DNA from 2 places in the Paenibacillus cineris genome. Region 2 is predicted to be linked to the other one. Evidence: riboswitches for the same ligand, from Rfam matches in the RefSeq annotation. Region 2 holds a riboswitch; the other holds the start of a gene.

Region 1 (9,028 bases), on a different contig from region 2:
GTGTTGTGCTAGCAGCTCCATGCTGATTCCCGAAGGTTCAGGACGCCCGTTCCCTTCCCCTGTTCGGTAGTGAAGCAAATGGTCCACATATTTCCCGAGAATGTCGCATTCCAGATTCAGCGCATTTCCGGGCTTTTTGTCTGCCAGACTTGTCTCCGCAAGCGTATGCGGGATAATGGAAACGGTGAATGTTGTGGCGCTCGTCTTGACCACCGTCAAGCTGATGCCGTCCAGGGTAATAGATCCTTGCGGGATGATGTAGCGGAGCAGGGCGGTATCTTCCGGCTCCACTTCGATCAACACCGCATTCTGATCCCGGTCCATCGCCCGGATCGTCCCCGTCCCGTCGGCATGTCCCTGCACGATATGTCCGCCGAAGCGGGCACCCACCTGCATGGCGCGCTCCAAATTCACCCGGCTTCCGGCCCCCAGCGATTTCAAGTTGGAGTGGCGGTACGTTTGCGGCATGACGTCCACCGCGAACGAACGGGCTCCAATCTCGACAGCCGTGAGGCAGACGCCATTGACTGAGACGCTGTCCCCGATTTTGAGATCGCCCATAATCCGGGAGGCCTCAATATGCAGGATCATCGCTTCCCCTTTGCTGGAGACACCCCGCATGACGCCGACCTCTTCAACCAAACCGGTAAACATCGCAACCGCTCCTTTCTGTCCTGTAAAGAAGTATTTCATACGATTCATATCGTTAACCGTGTGCAGCCTTAAAAAGTTAAGTATCGTTTTTCCGGATCAGGTCATGCCGGCCAAACCGGCTTTCCGCTGATACAGACGTTATCCCCGAGCACTTCGGTCTCTACGTCTTCTAGCCGGACGGCGTCCGCCATCTTGTCGGCGCCACGCAGCGAGAAGTTGACGGGGGCCGCCGGACCTCCAACGATTTTCGGTGCGAAATAGAGCACGATCCGGTCGATCAGCCGGGCCTCCAGCAAGGCACCGTTCAGCCGGCCGCCGCCTTCCACCAGAATCGAACCGATCTCACGTTTGCCCAGCTCCTGCATCGCCAGGCGAAGATCGACCTGCGGGCCTGATCCGCAGCGGATCGTTTCTACGCCGATCTTCTTAAGGGCTTCCGCCTTATCCAGATCGGCGCGTTCCGTCGTCAAAATGACGGTCGGCGCAGCTCCATCCCGAACCACCTTCGACTCAAGCGGTATCCGCAGCAAGGAATCGACGATGATCCGCACAGGATTCAGACCGATGGCGCCCTGCAGCCGGGTGGTCAGCTGCGGATTGTCCGCGATCACCGTATTTACACCAACCATAATCCCTTGATGCCGGTGGCGGAGCGTATGAACCTGCTCCCTGGCCGCTTCGTTCGTGATCCATTTACTGTCTCCCGATTCGGCCGCGATGCGCCCGTCCAGCGTGCTTGCTGTCTTGACCGTCACATAGGGAAGCCCGGTTGTAATATACTTGATAAACTTTTCGTTCAAGCGGCGGGACCTGTCACCGAGCAGCCCAACCTCCACCTCAATCCCGCTTCGGCGGAGCAGATCGATTCCTCTGCCCGCCACCTGGGGGTTGGGATCTTCGCAGGCCACGACGACCCGCTTCACCTTCTCGCGTATAAGGCGTTCGCTGCATGGCGGCGTTTTTCCGTAATGGCTGCAGGGCTCCAGCGTTACATAGACCGTACTCCCTTCCGCACGGTCACCCGCCATATTCAGCGCATGTACTTCCGCATGAGCGGTTCCCCGCTGCAAATGCGTGCCAAGCCCAACCATAGCCCCGTCTTTAACGACAACGCAGCCGACAACCGGATTGATTCCGGTCTGACCCTGTGCCCGTTCCGCCATATCAAGCGCAAGCGCCATATAAAATTCATCGTTGATGATGCCGTCCATTCATCTCCCCCCTTGTTCGGAATCGGGACATCCCCTCAAAGCTAAGTCTCGGCTTCGAGCGCTTTGCGGATACTTCGCATGTTGGAATTTCCATGGTAAATCACTTTACCATGCACAGCTTTGGCTCCGCGCTGTTCAAACCGGTACTCTTCAGGGATCCCTAGGTCTTTGTAAAAAAGCAAAAAGCCCCGGGATGGCTTAAACCATCCTCGGGGCTGTGAGAGACAAGTCAGATACACTCCAATAAGGCTGCAGAATCCCAATAATCAGGATCAGCCAAATAAGTCATCGGTAGCGTAAAGTCATCAGTAAACAGAAGCCGTCCCTCCAGGGACAACCTTCTACTATGTGAAAACAACCACGTACACGTGACATCTTATTGGACAGCTGCACTCCGAACTGAAGTGCACGCTTTCTCTCCTTCTCCCATCCAGACTATACTGTCGGTCCCGGATTTGCACCAGGTCCACCGCACGCTCAGCGTCAAACGAAGCGTCCGGGTCACGGACTGAGACGGGCGCCAGAACTGATCGGCTGCCGCATCATCACCGCCGGTAGGGAATTTCACCCTGCCCCGAAGGATATAACCAATATTAATATGCAATTGCCAGATGGAATGGCTGCCTAGTGGAAGCCCCATCTATACTAGGAAATGTTAACACTGCCTCATCAAAAAATCAATACGCCCCTTTTCCCGGCCCAGAACAAAAAGCCGCTTGTCCCTCTTTGAAACAGGGAAAGCGGCTGATAAATCGTGCGCGACTCGCAGATTAAGCTTCGTATACTTCGACCGTCTTCATCACGTCGCGGCCTTGGAACGCGTCGACGTATTCCATGCCCTTCGTCACTTTGCCGAATACGGTATGCTGTCCGTCGAGATGCGGCTGCGGCTGGTAGCAGATGTAGAACTGGCTTCCGCCGGTGTTGCGGCCGGCATGTGCCATCGCCAGCGATCCGCGCTCGTGTTTGTTCGGGTTGATTTCACAGTTGATTGTGTAGCCAGGGCCGCCGGTACCGGTGCCGTTCGGGCATCCGCCCTGCGCAACGAATCCCGGAATGACGCGGTGGAACACCAGACCGTTGTAAAAACCGGAGTTTGCCAGTTTTTCAAAGTTCGCCACCGTGTTCGGAGCGTCTTTTTCAAACAGATCGAGCAGCACTTCGCCGCCGTTTTCAAGAGTGATTTTTGCTTGCTTGGCCATTATGTCAATGACTCCTTTCATGTCTTTCCTGAGTGTTAACAGACATCTTCTAGTTTACTATGAAATCCCGGGCGAAGCAAAATAATTCCGCATTTCTCCTCGTTCTATAAACGCGCAAAAGGACCCCTCTGCATTCCCCAATACAGAGATGATCCTTTATACTGCGCACCAATTCATTTACCAGAGGCGCTGGCGAACAGCGCCTGCCCCCTTAATGCATCTCCTTACTTAAGCACAGCCTGCTTTGCGATCCGCTCAGGAATGACATCGTGGCCGATGATATCCTGAAGGCTCTCGCGGCGAACGACCAGGTCGCTTTGACCTTGGTTCACGAATACGACCGCCGGTTTGCGGATCCGGTTATAGTTACTCGCCATCGAATAATTGTAGGCTCCTGTGCACGAAACGGCGAGCAGGTCACCGTTATTGACTTTCGGAAGCTCTGCATCCCAAATCAGCATGTCGCCGCTCTCGCAGCATTTGCCGGCTATGGACACGGTTTCTTCCGGCTTGTCGTTGGCACGGTTGGCCAGCATGGCCTCATACTTCGACTCGTACAGCGCCGGGCGCGGGTTGTCCGTCATGCCGCCATCCACGGCCACATACTTGCGCACACCCGGAATATCCTTGCTGGTGCCGACGGTGTACAAGGTTGTCCCCGCATCGCCCACGATGCTGCGGCCCGGTTCCACCCAAATTTCCGGCAGCTCGCTTCCCCACTCGGCAAAATGCGTTTTCACCGCGTCGGTAATCGCCTTCACGTACTGGCTGACTTCAAGCGGCGTGTCGCCTTCAACGTAACGGATGCCAAAGCCTCCGCCGAGGTTCACTACTTTGAACTGCACGCCCAGCTGTTCTTTGACACTCTTGGCAAATTCGGCTACACGCTGAACCGCCATCTGAAATCCGTCGACCTCGAAGATCTGCGATCCGATATGGGAATGGACGCCGAGAAGCTCCAGATGCTCCTGAGCGGCAGCTGCTTTGACTGCTTCAAACGCAGAGCCGTTACCGATGTCGAAACCGAATTTCGAGTCGGTTTGGCCGGTTGAAATATATTCATGCGTATGAGCTTCAACCCCTGGTGTGACGCGGAGCAAAATGTTGACCTTCACCTTTTTCTCAGCCGCCACCGATTCCAGCACATGCAGCTCAACAAAATTGTCTACGACGAAGCAGCCGATGCCGGCGTCGATCGCCATTTCCATCTCTTCCACCGTCTTGTTGTTGCCGTGGAAATGGATGCGCTTGGCCGGGAAGCCTGCCTGAAGCGCCGTGAACAATTCGCCGTCGGACACGACGTCTAGGGACATGTCCTCTTCCTCTGCAATCCGGCACATGGCCATGACGCAGAACGCCTTGCTGGCGTAAGCCACCTGGAATTTCAGTCCGGACGCGCGGAACGCATCGACGTATTCGCGGCACCGCGTGCGGACCAGCTCCTCGTCGACGATATAAAGCGGCGTACCATACTGCTTCTTCAGCTCGGTAACGTCACAGCCACCGATTTCCAGGTGACCGTCCGCATTGATTTTACTTGTACCATGTAGAAACATATTATGCATCCCTTCGCTTTCCTTGGAAATGTAAATATTCCATGTGAACTTTTACATCAGTATACCAGACAAGGGAAGAGAATGAATGGATTTTTTTGCACAACATTTGTGTTTTCCTACGACTGTTCGCGGTTGTCCGGGTTCTTCGCCATCCGCGTATTATCCCTCGTTTTGTTGAAAGACGGCCTTTTCTTGCTCTCAAGCACCGGGAAGCGCAGCAGCACTTCAGACAGAGCCTTTGCATTAAACGGTATAAACGGCCATAGATAAGACGAGTTGTAAGACCGGTGCAGCGTCAGCAGCAGGATCAGCAGCGTCGTCCCGACAACGAATCCCTGCACTTTGAAAATGGCCACCGCGACCAGCAGCACAAGCCTCACCATCCGGTTGGCCAATCCCAGCTCATAGCTCGGCGTGGCGAACATGCCGATGGCCGCTACGGCCATGTATAAGACGACCTCATTGACGAACAAGCCTGTTTTCACCGCGATATCCCCGACGAGGATCGCTGCGATGAGGCCCATGGCCGAAGCCAGCGGGGTCGGCGTGTGCACAGCGGCCAATCGTAGGAGATCGACGCCGAACTCGACCAGCAGAAACTGGGCGATAAGCGGAATTTTGCCCGTATCGTGCGGCCCGATGAAATTTAATTCCGGAGGCTTCAGGTGCGGATCGATCACAAGCAGCATCCAGAGCGGAAGCAGAAACATGGAGGCGAAAATGCCCAGAAACCGGACCCATCTGAGGTAGGTTCCCATAAAGGCCGTCTGCCGGTTCTCTTCGGCATGCTGGCACAGGTCGAAAAACGTAGTCGGCATGACCATCACGCTCGGCGAGGTGTCCACGAACACCACTACCCTGCCTTCCATGATATGCGAAGCGACCACGTCCGGTCTCTCCGAATATCTGACCAGCGGATACGGATGCCATCCCTTGTTGATAATCGCTTCCTCCAGCTGTTTGTCGCCTTGGGGAAGCCCGTCGATGTCGAGACTTTTGATTTTTTTCCGGATGGAGTCCACTTGAACCTTATCCACAATGTCGTCGATATAGGCAATACAGACGTCCGTCCGCGTCCGCCGCCCGACCTGCACCAGCTCGCTTTTGAATCCGGGGTCGCGGATCCGCCGCCGCACAAGGGCGATGTTGGTAAGCAGCGTTTCGGTGAACCCGTCGCGTGCACCCCGCACCACCCGTTCTATACTTGGTTCTTCGGGACTACGGACCGGATAATTCCGGGTATCTAAAATGATGCACGCCCGTTCTCCCTCGATGAATAGTGCGGACATCCCCATCAGTACTTTATTGACTGCCGCGCTGAGCTTGTCGACAATCTCGACCTGAATATGCGGGATGTAAAATTCAAAAAAGGACTTAAGCGCATCCGAAGTAAGCTGGTCGGCGGACAAATAGGTAAGCCGCTTCAGTATTTCCAGCATGATGTTGTCTTTGGCAAAGCCGTTAATGAAGAACAATCCCGTGTTCTGGCCGGCGAGGGTCATTTCGCGAAACACGATGTCAAAGGATGAACCCAGGCCCACCACTTCCTTGAGCGTGTTTTTGGTCGTTTCTAGGCTTTCCGGGATGACATCCTCATCCTGCCAATAGATGATAGATTCTTCGACGGTGTCGGACCTTTCCCGGTCGCGTTTTTCCTGCATCCGCTTATCTTCTCCGCCGTCATCCGCTGCCTTATGCTCATCTTCAGCCTGTTCTTCACCGCCTTCACTCCGGCTCGCTGTCCTCCGGGGCTCCTTCCCCTCATCCGACTGATGAGAAGCGTCTTCCTTCTTCTCTTTCGATTCGTCCCCATACTGCATGATCATCGCAATACCCGCAGGGTCCTCTACGTTGATTTCCTGATCCTTGTCATCTCTCACGAAGCGTTCCTCCTTACTTTCTGTAAACAAACCAGTCAAACAGGGAACCCGCCACTTTTCCCGTGACCATCGCCATCAAAAAACCGAACAGGTAGCGGGTCATCTGCAGCCTTTTAGCCAAAATGGGCAGCACGTTGAGCACCTCGGTGAGCGCGGCTGCCAGCATACCGACGAATATCCCGTTAAACAGCCCGATCAAGAGGCTCGCCAGCGGTCCCAAGGATAGTTTCCAGTTCCAAAAGTCGAACACGGTCCCGACCAGCGACCCCGTTACCATCGCCCCTTCGTACCAGTGAACCCGGTTATAGGATGAAGTCAGTTGAGCCAGCCTTGGAATCATGTCGAGGACGATGAACAGCGCGATAACGCCGCCGCCAACCGCAATTCCCCCGGCAATCCCGAGCAGTATTTGGATGAACCAGCCGACCAGAATCAAGACGAATCCCCCTGACGGCTCGCGGTTTTCATCCGTTTATATTCCTCGGCAACGACGTACTGGTCGATATTTTCCTGGTACAGAAACATTTCCACTTCCAGCGGGGTCGGCTCCTCGTTCCATTTCTTTTTGAATAAATGGTTGAAGAAAACGACCATGCCAAACCCGATGCCGAAGGAATAAGCCGTCTGGAACAAGTAGGGATGCTCGTCCCGGCGGCCGGTCACCATTTCCACCGTACGGATTTGCACCTCCTGCATGTTCACGTCCGCATGGAAATTCATGATCGTCAGCGCTGACCCGAAGAAAAGGAGGAGCCAGACGAGGAGGAATAGGATCAGTGACGGTTTCTTCTCCTTTTTTACCACTTCCACCAGGGAGTGCTTGTTCCCCATCGACTCAATGCGGACGCCCGGAATGAGCTCCTGGATCTTCGGTATGATGTGCATCATGTCAATTAACAACAAATTTCCATCCCACTTATGGGGATGAACCAGCTCCAGGCTGCGGAGCGAAGATTCCCACTCGGGGTCGCATAAAATCCGGGCGATGTGGCCGAGGGTCACGACCCTTCCATGGGAAATCGGTACGCGGCTGCGCAGCTGCAGGTAGACCGTAGGCAATCCGTGATCAGACATCCAATCACTCCTTTTGCTGCTGAATTACCGTTAGTATAGGAAAAAGGTCTACTTTCTAGTCCGATTTGCATCGCTGCCCAAAAAAAGGAACCGCCTTCCTTTACGGAAGACGGTTCCTTGTTCACTGGGCAATCTGATCGCGGATCAGCTGCAGTATTTTTTTCTCGAGGCGCGAAACCTGTACCTGGGATATCCCGAGCCGGGTGGCTACCTCCGATTGGGTCTGGTCGCGGTAGTACCTTAAATAGACGATCAGCTTTTCCCGCTCCGACAGGCCGTCGATTGCTTCGTTCAGCGCCAGTTTATCAAACCAGCGTTCCTGGGATTCGTCGGCGATCTGGTCCATTAGCGTAATGGGATCCCCGTCATTTTCGAACACGGTCTCGTGGATCGAGGTAGGCGGCTTGTTGGCCTCTTGGGCGAACACAACTTCCTCCGGCGTTACCCCAAGCTCCTCGGCCACTTCCTTGACGGTCGGCAGCCGGTCCAGGTGCTTCGACAGCTCGTCCCTTTTCTTGCGTACCTTGTTGGCCATTTCCTTCAGCGACCGGCTGACCTTCAGCGTTCCGTCATCGCGGAGAAAGCGCTGGATCTCGCCGATAATCATCGGAACAGCATAGGTGGAAAACTTGACGTCATAGCTTAAATCGAATTTGTCGACCGATTTCAGCAGGCCGATGCATCCGATCTGGAACAGATCCTCGGGTTCGTACCCCCGGTTCATAAACCTTTGCACAACAGACCAGACGAGGCGGATGTTGCAGTTTACCAGCGTATCGCGGGCTAAGCTGTCCCCGGTCTGGCTGAGTGCGATCAGACGTTTGACTTCGGCATCATCCAAATAAGTCTGCGAACCTTTCTTCACATCAGCATCCATGCGCCCAACCCCTAATTATACAAAGCTTTCTTAGATTCGATCCTCTTCTTCATCTTGATTGATGTTCCGGAACCGGGCTCGCTGGATACCTCGAATTCATCCATAAAGTTCTCCATGATCGTAAAGCCCATGCCCGACCGTTCCAGCTCCGGTTTCGACGTATACAGGGGCTGCTTGGCAAGCTCCAGGTCTTCGATCCCTCTTCCCCGATCCTCCACGGTCAGCGTGACGGTATCTCCCACAATTTCCGCAGTGATCGTAACGATCCCCTCGGGATCGCTGTCGTACCCGTGAATGATGCTGTTGGTCACCGCTTCGGAAACGACCGTCTTCAGGTCGCTCAGCTCATCCATGGTCGGGTCCAGCTGTGAGATGAAGGCGGCCACCGTCACACGAGCGAACGATTCGTTTTCCGACTTGGCTGCGAATTGGAGCGTCATGAAATTGCGTTCCATGGCCTTTTCTTTACTCATGACACGACCTCCAGACCCGAGAGCGCATGACCCTCGTTATCGTAAATGGGCATAATTTTGAACAAGCCGGACATATCGAGCAGCCGGTAGACGGTAGGATT
Region 2 (9,028 bases):
TATGCCGGAGATTATCCGCACATCCGATATACCGGGCGGCAGAACGATCAAGGCTTCGGCATTTTCAGCCTGGATCTGGGGCGGAAGTCGCCGGAGCGGGAAGCGGAGACCCGGAATTCGGGAAAGATTGGTTTAAAGGGATAAATCCCCTGACGATCCGGAATGCCAAATATATAATGATAGGATAACCGGCATTCAAGGAGGGAATCGTACATGGCAGCTCGTTCCATTCAGCAGCCTGCCGTTATCGTAATTACCGGCATTATGGCCAGCGGCAAATCGACGGTTGCGCAGCTGCTCGCCGAGCGGACGGGCAAGTCCGTGCATCTTCGCGGCGACCTGTTCCGGAGAATGATCGTGAACGACCGGAAGGAGGTCGAGCCGGACGCTTCCGAGGAGGAGCTGGGCCAGCTGCTGCTTCGCTACCGGCTTGCCGCGCAGGCGGCCGATACGTACGCCGGGGCAGGGTTTACGGTCGTGGTGCAGGACGTCATCGTCGGCCGGGTGCTGGAAGATTTTTTGTCCTTCCTGCATAGCCGCCCGGTATATTTGGTGGTGCTGTGTCCCACTCCCGAGGCGGTCGAACAGAGGGAAGCGCAGCGGTCCAAAAAGGGCTACGGGGCCTGGACGGTGGACGCCTTAAACCGCGTGCTGCATGATGAAACGCCCCGGCACGGTTTGTGGCTGGATTCCTCCAGCTTGACGCCGGGGGAGACGGTGGACAAGATCATGTCCGGCATAGCAGAAGCCAAGATTCGTTAAATAACGGCAGGGTATGACATCACTGTTGAGGGGAGAGTCCTAGGCATAAGCCTAAAGGTCTCTCTTTTTTTGCGCCAAAATGAGGACTGCGGCACTGCCCGCCCTTCCGCTCCCTCATATAAAATCCAAGGTAAGGAAGGGTTTCCGTAAGCACCTCGGTGCATTTGTACAGCAGTCCCATATTTTACATAATCCGCAACAAGCCATAATAAAGGGATGTTAACCTGAGGAAGCCGCAATCATAATTGCCGGAATGTAAAGGAGGAGTTCGCAAGATGGACAACCCGTATTTCGTCCGCAGGAAAAAGCTCACAGGTCTATTTCTGGCATGGATGCTGCTGCTGTCCGCCGCCTTGGGATACATGCCCGCACAGGCTGCGGCTGCTGTTCCGCTCACGGTGGCCGAAGCTCTTGCCAAAAACAACAGCGGAGAAACTGCGACCGTTGAAGGCTACATCGTCGGTGAGATGTACAATTCCAAACCGATTTATTCGGGCTTTCAGGACGATTTTAACGTATTGATTGCCGATACAGCCGGGGAGAAGACACAGAGCAAAATGATTGATGTCCAGATCTCGGCTTCCTACCGTTCCCAGTACGGTCTGAAGACGAACCCCGCCAACGTGGGGAAAAAACTGACTGTTACCGGGCAATTGGCCGCGTACAGCGGCATGGCTGGAATCAAAAGCCCGACAGCGATGTCCCTGGACGGGGAGTCCGGAGAAAATCCCGGCGGAGGCACGCCGAACCCGGCGGATCCGGGCAGCGAAAATATCGGCGTTCCGACGACGCTGCCGGATGGCACGGGGAAAAAGGTGCTGTTCGACGAAACGCACGGTCAGACGGCCGGAGCTTCGGACTGGGTCATTGACGGTGCATTTTCGGACTTTGCCGACGGGCTGAGGGATGCGGGCTTCCAAGTGGACGCGCTGCAAAGATCGCTGCCGATGGACTCGCACGCTTTTGACACGCCGGCGATTACGCTGAGCAAGCTGAAGCAATACGACGTCTTTATTATCGGCGAAGCCAACATCCCGTTTAAGGCGTCCGAGCAGGCCGCCATGCTGACGTATGTCAAGGAAGGCGGCAGTATATTTTTCATCTCCGACCACTACAATTCCGACCGGAACCTGAACCGCTGGGACTCCTCGGAAGTGATGAACGGCTATCGGCGCGGAGCATTTGGTAATCCGACCAAGGGCATGTCCACCGCCGAAGCGGCATCGGGCGCGATGCAGGACGTGACCAGCACGGACTGGCTCGGCCAGAACTTCGGCGTACGCTTCCGCTTCAATTCGGTTGGGGACGTTACCAAAACCGGCGCGGTGAAATATGATCAGTCTTTCGGTATTACCGCAGGCGTTAATGATGTGGAGATGCACAGCGGCTCCACGCTGACAATTCTGGATCCGACCCGGGTCAAGGGCGTTGTCTACCTCCCGGAAAATGTGCCGGGCTGGGGCAATGCCGTAGAAAACAGCGACAAGGCAAACTTCCCGAACGGAGGCGTCTATAAAAACGGCGGCATCGCCGAAGGGCCGTTCGCTGCCATTTCCAAGCTGGAAAAAGGAAAAGCTGCATTCATCGGCGACTCCTCGCCGGTCGAGGACCCAACGCCGGGATACGTCCGCGAGGACAACGGCGGCAAGAAAACGACTTACGACGGATTCAAGGGGGAAGCCCAGGACGCCGTCTTCCTCGTCCAGACGGTAAAATGGCTGGCAGTTCATGAAGATTACGCAACATTCGAAAATCAGGGTATTACGCTTGATGAGCCGACGCCGCTGCTCGGTAAGCTGGAAGAACCGGCCACATCGGCCGAAATTCCGGGAACCGAGCCGTGGACGACGCCGGCCGCAGGGTACAAATGGTATGATCCGACGACGTACAAAGCCGGTTCCTATGGAGCCGGCGGTACGCCGCCCGTCGTTACCATTCCCGATTTGACAACCATTGCGGAAGCGCGTAAAGCGGCAGACAACGATTACGTTACGGTGCAGGGCGTGGTCGTGTCGGAGCCGGGAGTTTTTGGCGGCTCGGGATTTTACATGCAGGACGGCACCGGCGGTGTCTATGTGTACCCGAGCAAAGCGACAGGCTACCATGCCTTGGACAAGGTCAAGCTGACCGCCCAAAAGCTGACCTATAACACCGAGGTCGAGCTGGCCAACGAGGTCCAGGTGGCCAAGCTGGACGCCCAGGCCGATATTCCGGCTCCGGTTCCGCAGGCTGCGGCCGAGGTCAATGACAGCAACCAGGGGCAGCTGATCACGATCAAAAACGCGGCGGTGCAAAACTACGCCACCGTCACGGGCTCCCTGGAATTCGATCTCGTCAGCGGCGGCACGACGAACCGTGTCCGCGTCGACAGCCGGACGGGCATCAGCGCGGATGCGCTGAAGCAGGCCTATCCGGCAGGAACGGCCGTCGATATTACCGGGATCTCTTCGATCTTTAAAGGCGCCTACCAGTTGAAGCTTCTGAGAGAAAGCGACATCCGTCCGGCTGGGGCTGCCGGAGACAATCACGCTCCGGCGTTTGCCGACGTGCCTGCCCAGACCGTGAAAGCCGGGCAGCAAGTGACGTTCTCGGTGTACGCCAACGATGAGAACGGAGACGTTTTAAGTTATGAGGCGGTGTCCCTGCCGGAGGGAGCGGCCTTTGATGCGGCTTCCGGAAAATTCACGTGGACGCCGGCTGCGGAAGGCAGCTACACGGCTTCCTTCCGGGTTCAGGACGGAAAGGGCGGCAGCGATACGCTCCAGGTCAGCATCACGGTGGAAGCGGCAGGGACGCAGGCGCCGAACTCCGCCGTGCTGACCGGTCCGGCAGCGGCTTCTGCGGGAGCGCAGGTTGACTTGGGCGTAGGCATTACCAAGCCGGCGTTTGCCTTTACGGCGCTGGACCTGATCGTCAAGTACGATCCGGCCAAGCTGGAATTTGCGACCGTGGCAAATTCGGACGGCACGCTGGCACTGGCCGACGGCGCGGTAAGCTCCTCGCGCACCGGCTTTGGCGTGCTGGCCACCGGGGTGAAGCCGGAATCAGGCGAGATCCGCATCATCATGGCCAGCACCGGCCAGGAAAACGCCGTCTCGGAGGACGGGGAGCTGCTGAAGCTCCGCGGCACGCTGAAAGCCGGCGTCTCCGGAAGCGCAGCCGTGTCGGTGTCCGCCTTTAACATATCGGCGGACGGCAATTCGAGCCCGGTGAACACGGACTCCGCTGCGCTGCAGATCCAGATCGCCACGGCTGACCGGGCGGCGCTGCTTGCCGCCATCGGCGAAGCGCAGAAGCTGGCGGATCAGGCCGTCACGGGCACGGAGCCGGGGCAGTACCCGGCATCGGCGAAGACTGCGCTGCTGTCGGCGATCAGCGACGCCAAGCGTGTGGCGGACGATGCCGCTGCCACGCAGAAGGCGATCGACGATGCGCTGACCGCTCTGAAAGCGGCGGTCAGCACGTTCAAGAACGCCGTCATCCCGGTTCCTTCGGTTCCGGTCGACAAGTCGGCTCTCACTTCGGCGATTGCCTCCGCGCAGAGCATCTATGACCGGGCGGTCACAGGGGATAAGGTCGGCCAATATCCGGCATTGGCCAAGGTCCAGCTGAAGGCGGCCATTACAACCGCGAATGTGGTGTACTTAGACAATGGCGCGACGCAAAACCAGGTGGATTCGGCTGCGGCTGCACTCGGCAGCGCCGTAACCACCTTCCAGAAGAAGCTGATCACGCTGGTACCTGGTGCGGTGCAGATTACAGTGCAGGATTTGTCCATCCTCGCCAAGTACTACGGCATCCAGTCGACGGATCTCAACTGGAGCCGCGTTGCTCCGGCGGACCTGTTCAGCGAAGGCGAAATTTCGATCCGTTCGCTGGCTGCGGTAGCGCAGATGATCATCGGCAGCTGGTACGCGAAGTAAGGGGATAGAGAACCGGATGGTCCTCAAGCCCGGCTCATACGCAGTACCTTGTCTCGCATGATTCATGCGGGGATTGGGGCCGTATCGGGATGGATATGGTCGTAAGCAGCATTAGAAATCAACTGCTTGGAAAAGGATACAATCGCAGGAGCGGTGCAGGCTGCTCCTGCGATTTTCAATTCATGGAAAGAGGGCTGGACGTATGCCACGAAAACAATCTACCCGCTATGCCGCATGGGCCGTAGCCATTTGTGTCGGACTCATCGGATCAGGAACCCCCGCAAACGCTGCGGTTTCAGAAGTACGCACGGCTGGCAGCTCCCCGGTTGCCGCGGCCTCCCCGGCTATTGCGGTAACCACCGCCGCTGCGGAAGCACCTTCCTTGTCACTGGGGGTAACTTCCAATGGCTCCAAGGTGACGGTCACGGTGACCGGCGAGCAGCTGAAGGACTTGTATGCGTATGAGCTGACGCTCAGCTTTGACCCGGCGAAGCTGGCTTACCGCACCGCATCCTCTGGGACATCCGGCTTTTCGGTCGAACCGATTGTCCAAAACAACGAAATCCGCCTAGCCCACACCAAAGTAGGAAAAACAGCCGGAGACAGCGGCAAGCTCCAGCTCGCCGCCATTGAGTTTACGGCGCTGCAGGCGGCTTCGTCCCGGGTGGCTGTGGAGAGCGCCAAATTGGTGGATTCCGCTCTCCGCTCATCCGAGATGACCGTCAAGCCGGAAATCACGGTCCAACCGGGCAAAGCGGAAGGAGCGCCGGGCACTTTCCGGGATATCCGCGGCCACTGGGCGGAGCAGCCGATTCTGAATGCGGTCCAGCAGGGATGGGTCAGCGGATATCCCGACGGCACGTTTCAGCCGGGCAAGGAAGTGACCCGGGCAGAGTTCGCCAGCATGATGATGCGTGCGGTCTCGATGGGTCAGACGGCCGGCTCGCAGGCGCTGGCCTTTTCCGACGCGAAGAAAATTCCGGCCTGGGCGCTGTCTTCTATCCAGGATGCGGTGTCGCGCGGCATCATGAACGGTTATGCCGACGGCACGTTTGGGCCAAGCCGGCTCATTACCCGGGCCGAAATGGCGGCGATGACCGTCAGGGCGCTCGGTACCGGAACACCGGGCGGCACGGGAAGTTTGAATTTTGCCGACCGCGGTCAAATTCCGGCCTGGGCCAAGCCGTATATCGCATCAGCGGTGGAGAAAGGAATCATGCACGGAAGAGCGGGCAGCTTGTTCGCCCCGAACGCGCACGCAACGCGGGCTGAAGCGGTGGCCGTGATCCTGTCGGTGCTTGAGCAGTGATAAGTGCTGCCGCGAGTCCGTTCAGTGCTTGCTGCAGGCTCATCAATGCCTGTCGTCTGTCATTTTAAATGGCTGCTGATATACCGAAAAATGTCCATCTCCAGCCCCATATCCAAATTTTTAATCCATGGAAATAAAAAGCTATTAAAAAACTGAAACACTTTTGGATACATTTATGCTATAATGATGAAAACAATGTAAGTTGCATGAAAAAAAATAAAAATAAATGAATATGGATCTTCGGGGTAAGGTGAAATTCCTGACCGGCGGTGAGCGTCTCTTCTTGTGGTAAAGACGGCGTCAAGCCCGCGACTCGCAGCTTTAGCAATAAGGCGGCGACTGACCTGGTGGAAATCCAGGGCCGACGGTAAAGTCCGGATGGGAGAAGATCAAAGAATAGGCATGTGCGAAATTTTGACATTTCCGCAAGCTTATTTGATCAACCCCCGATGTGTCGATTGATGTCGATCTCGGGGGTTTTCCAATGTTGACTCCGTATTCAGGGATAGGGGAACTGGAGTATGGAAAATGTAAGCAGCAATATCAAGGTACGGCCCGCGGCAAGCGGGAAGGCCGAACGCAGCAAATCCGGCTTTTGGCTGGTCGTGCTGGGTGCAGCATTGTGGGGAGCGGATCCGCTGTTCCGGATCATTTTGCTCAAAGAACATATGACGGCAACGCAGATCGTGCTCATCGAGCATATTTTGCTGGTGCTGTTCGTCGCACCGATGCTGTGGAAACATCGGAGCGAGTTGAAAGGCCTGAAACTGCGCCATGTCGGCGCGTTGCTCTTCCTGTCGTGGGGCGGCTCGGCCGTTGCAACCATCCTGTTTACGCAGGGGCTGTCCTCCGGGAACTTGAACGCGGTCGTTCTGCTGCAGAAGCTGCAGCCGATCTTCGCCATTCTTATGGCCAAACTGCTGCTGCGTGAGAAGCTTCCGAAGCATTTCACCTGGCTGTTCATCGTGGCGCTGGCCGGAACGTATTTGTTGACCTTCGGCTTCACGTTTCCGTTCGGGCATGTGAATGATTTCGTCAAGGTCGGCAGCTTGTTCTCGCTGGGTGCCGCGGCACTGTGGGGCGGTTCCACGGTCATGGGTCGTCTGATGGTCGGAAAAATGGAGTATGAGACGGTGACTTCGCTGCGTTTCATTCTGGCGCTGCCGCTGCTGATCGGGATTACCATCAATCAGGGAGATCCTTGGCAGGTGCATACCGACGGGGGAACGCTGGCTGCAGTGTCGATCAACATGCTGGGGCAGGCGCTTCTGCCGGGACTGTTCAGCTTGATGGTGTACTATAAAGGGCTGACAACGACGAAAGCATCGGTGGCGACGCTGGCGGAACTGAGCTTCCCGATGGTGAGCGTGCTGATCAACTGGATCGTATTTCATCAGGTCGTGACGCCAACCCAAGCGGTCGGATTTATCCTGATCTGGGCGGCGCTGTTCATGATTTCCCGCAAGAGCGCGGCTTAAAGCTTGCAAGCAGCCAGTCCAGGATTTGAAGACGCAATTTTATATAGGTTTGAAAAGCGGTTCCTGCTGATGGCAGGGGCCGTTTTTATTTGGAAGGGAAGGGCAAACCGTGCGAAGGATTTCAGTAACTTTTTTTCAGCACATTTAAAAAATAAATCAGTCATCATTTCCAAGCGATCCCTCATACATTTTACGGAAAGCGCTTGCAGAACACGTTTTAGCCGCATGAGTCCGTCAGCCCGCTCCGTACTTTTCGTGAAGGGGTATGCGGTTTCCTCGGAATGAAGAGGTTTGATTTCTTCGGATCCATGGGGCACGAACCTTCCGATCTGAAGACGTGAAATCTGCATCACGCTTGCATGTATATAAAATGAGCTAAAGGCGAAGTGCTGTCCCTGTCTTAGTTCAATTTATGTAGATGTGAATTGGAGGAAATGGGGGAGTTTACATGAAGCTGAAATTAGCTTCCAAGCCGCTCATGGCCCTTTTCGTGGCGGCGACCGTGATGATCGCGGGCTGCCAGACCGTGCAGCCGCCTTCCGCAACGGGAACGACGACGCCGCCGGCGCAAGGGGAAACCAAGCCGGCCGATCAGGGAGAAAAAGCCACGGAGCCGGCGACGACCGAGCCCGCGGCGAACCAGCCAGCAACGAGCGGAGACGCCAAAGAAACGCCGAGAAATGAAACCCTTTACATTAACGGAATTCAATGGGGGCCGCCATCCAACTTCAACCTGCTGAGCGGCAATCCGGCCTTCCCGATCAACTATGGTAACTCGAGAGAGTTGGTCTACGAGACGCTGTTTATGATCAATCAGCTGGACGGCAAGCTGGAGCCGCTGCTCGGCACCAAATACGAGTGGACCGACGACATGACATTGCATATCGAGCTGAATAAGGACGCTAAGTGGAGCGACGGCAAGCCGTTTACGTCCGATGACGTTGTGTACACCTACCAGCTCGGCAAAAAATACGACATCAACTGGAGCAACTATTGGGCGTACATTGCGGATGTCACAGCGGACGGCCCGAATGCGGTCAAGATCATGCTGAACAAAGACAACCCGAACCGTCTGACGGTGCTTGACAGCATCGAGCTGATCCCGATGATGCCCAAGCATATTTGGGAAGAAATCGAGAAGAAGTCAAACAACGATCTGGCGACGATCCGCAAGGAAGTCAACGCCAATCCGGTAGCCACCGGCCCTTACAAAATCTACTTCTACAACGACCAGAAAATCACGATTGTGCGCGACGACAATTACTGGGGCAAATCGCTCTTCGGCAAGCTGCCTGCTCCGAAATATATTACGCACGTCATCTACAAGGATAACGCCGCCGGCGATTTGGCCTTCAAGAGCGGGCAGGTGGACGTCTCCCAGCAGTTCATCCCGCAGGTATGGAACATGTGGAAGAACGGCGCTCCGATCAAGACCTATCTGAAAGACGCCCCTTATTACGTCCCGGGCTCCATGCCGTCGATCTTCTTTAATTTCTCGAAAAAGGGGCTGGATAACCCGGATGTCCGCCGCGCGATCGCGATGAGCATCGATTACA

Evidence for each region. Region 2 has a riboswitch for FMN ahead of KI379_RS29920 (DMT family transporter). Riboswitches for the same ligand answer to the same signal wherever they lie in the genome.
Region 1: it holds a riboswitch for FMN, as region 2 does, so the genes downstream of both, ribD (bifunctional diaminohydroxyphosphoribosylaminopyrimidine deaminase/5-amino-6-(5-phosphoribosylamino)uracil reductase RibD) here and KI379_RS29920 (DMT family transporter) in region 2, are expected to answer to the same signal.

What each region holds. Positions count from the first base shown of each region.
Region 1 covers NZ_BORU01000001.1:3,902,539-3,911,566, forward strand. The annotation lists gene KI379_RS18140 (riboflavin synthase) at 1-654, opposite strand, end outside; gene ribD (bifunctional diaminohydroxyphosphoribosylaminopyrimidine deaminase/5-amino-6-(5-phosphoribosylamino)uracil reductase RibD) at 756-1,865, opposite strand; FMN riboswitch at 2,280-2,451, opposite strand; gene KI379_RS18150 (peptidylprolyl isomerase) at 2,636-3,067, opposite strand; gene lysA (diaminopimelate decarboxylase) at 3,292-4,623, opposite strand; gene KI379_RS18160 (spore germination protein) at 4,740-6,443, opposite strand; gene KI379_RS18165 (stage V sporulation protein AB) at 6,517-6,939, opposite strand; gene KI379_RS18170 (stage V sporulation protein AA) at 6,936-7,577, opposite strand; gene sigF (RNA polymerase sporulation sigma factor SigF) at 7,699-8,454, opposite strand; gene spoIIAB (anti-sigma F factor) at 8,466-8,927, opposite strand; gene spoIIAA (anti-sigma F factor antagonist) at 8,924-9,028, opposite strand, start outside.
Region 2 covers NZ_BORU01000005.1:129,530-138,557, forward strand. The annotation lists gene KI379_RS29900 (bifunctional 2',3'-cyclic-nucleotide 2'-phosphodiesterase/3'-nucleotidase) at 1-144, shown strand, start outside; gene KI379_RS29905 (AAA family ATPase) at 214-762, shown strand; gene KI379_RS29910 (DUF6359 domain-containing protein) at 1,038-4,685, shown strand; gene KI379_RS29915 (S-layer homology domain-containing protein) at 4,888-5,994, shown strand; FMN riboswitch at 6,227-6,388, shown strand; gene KI379_RS29920 (DMT family transporter) at 6,516-7,472, shown strand; gene KI379_RS29925 (ABC transporter substrate-binding protein) at 7,921-9,028, shown strand, end outside.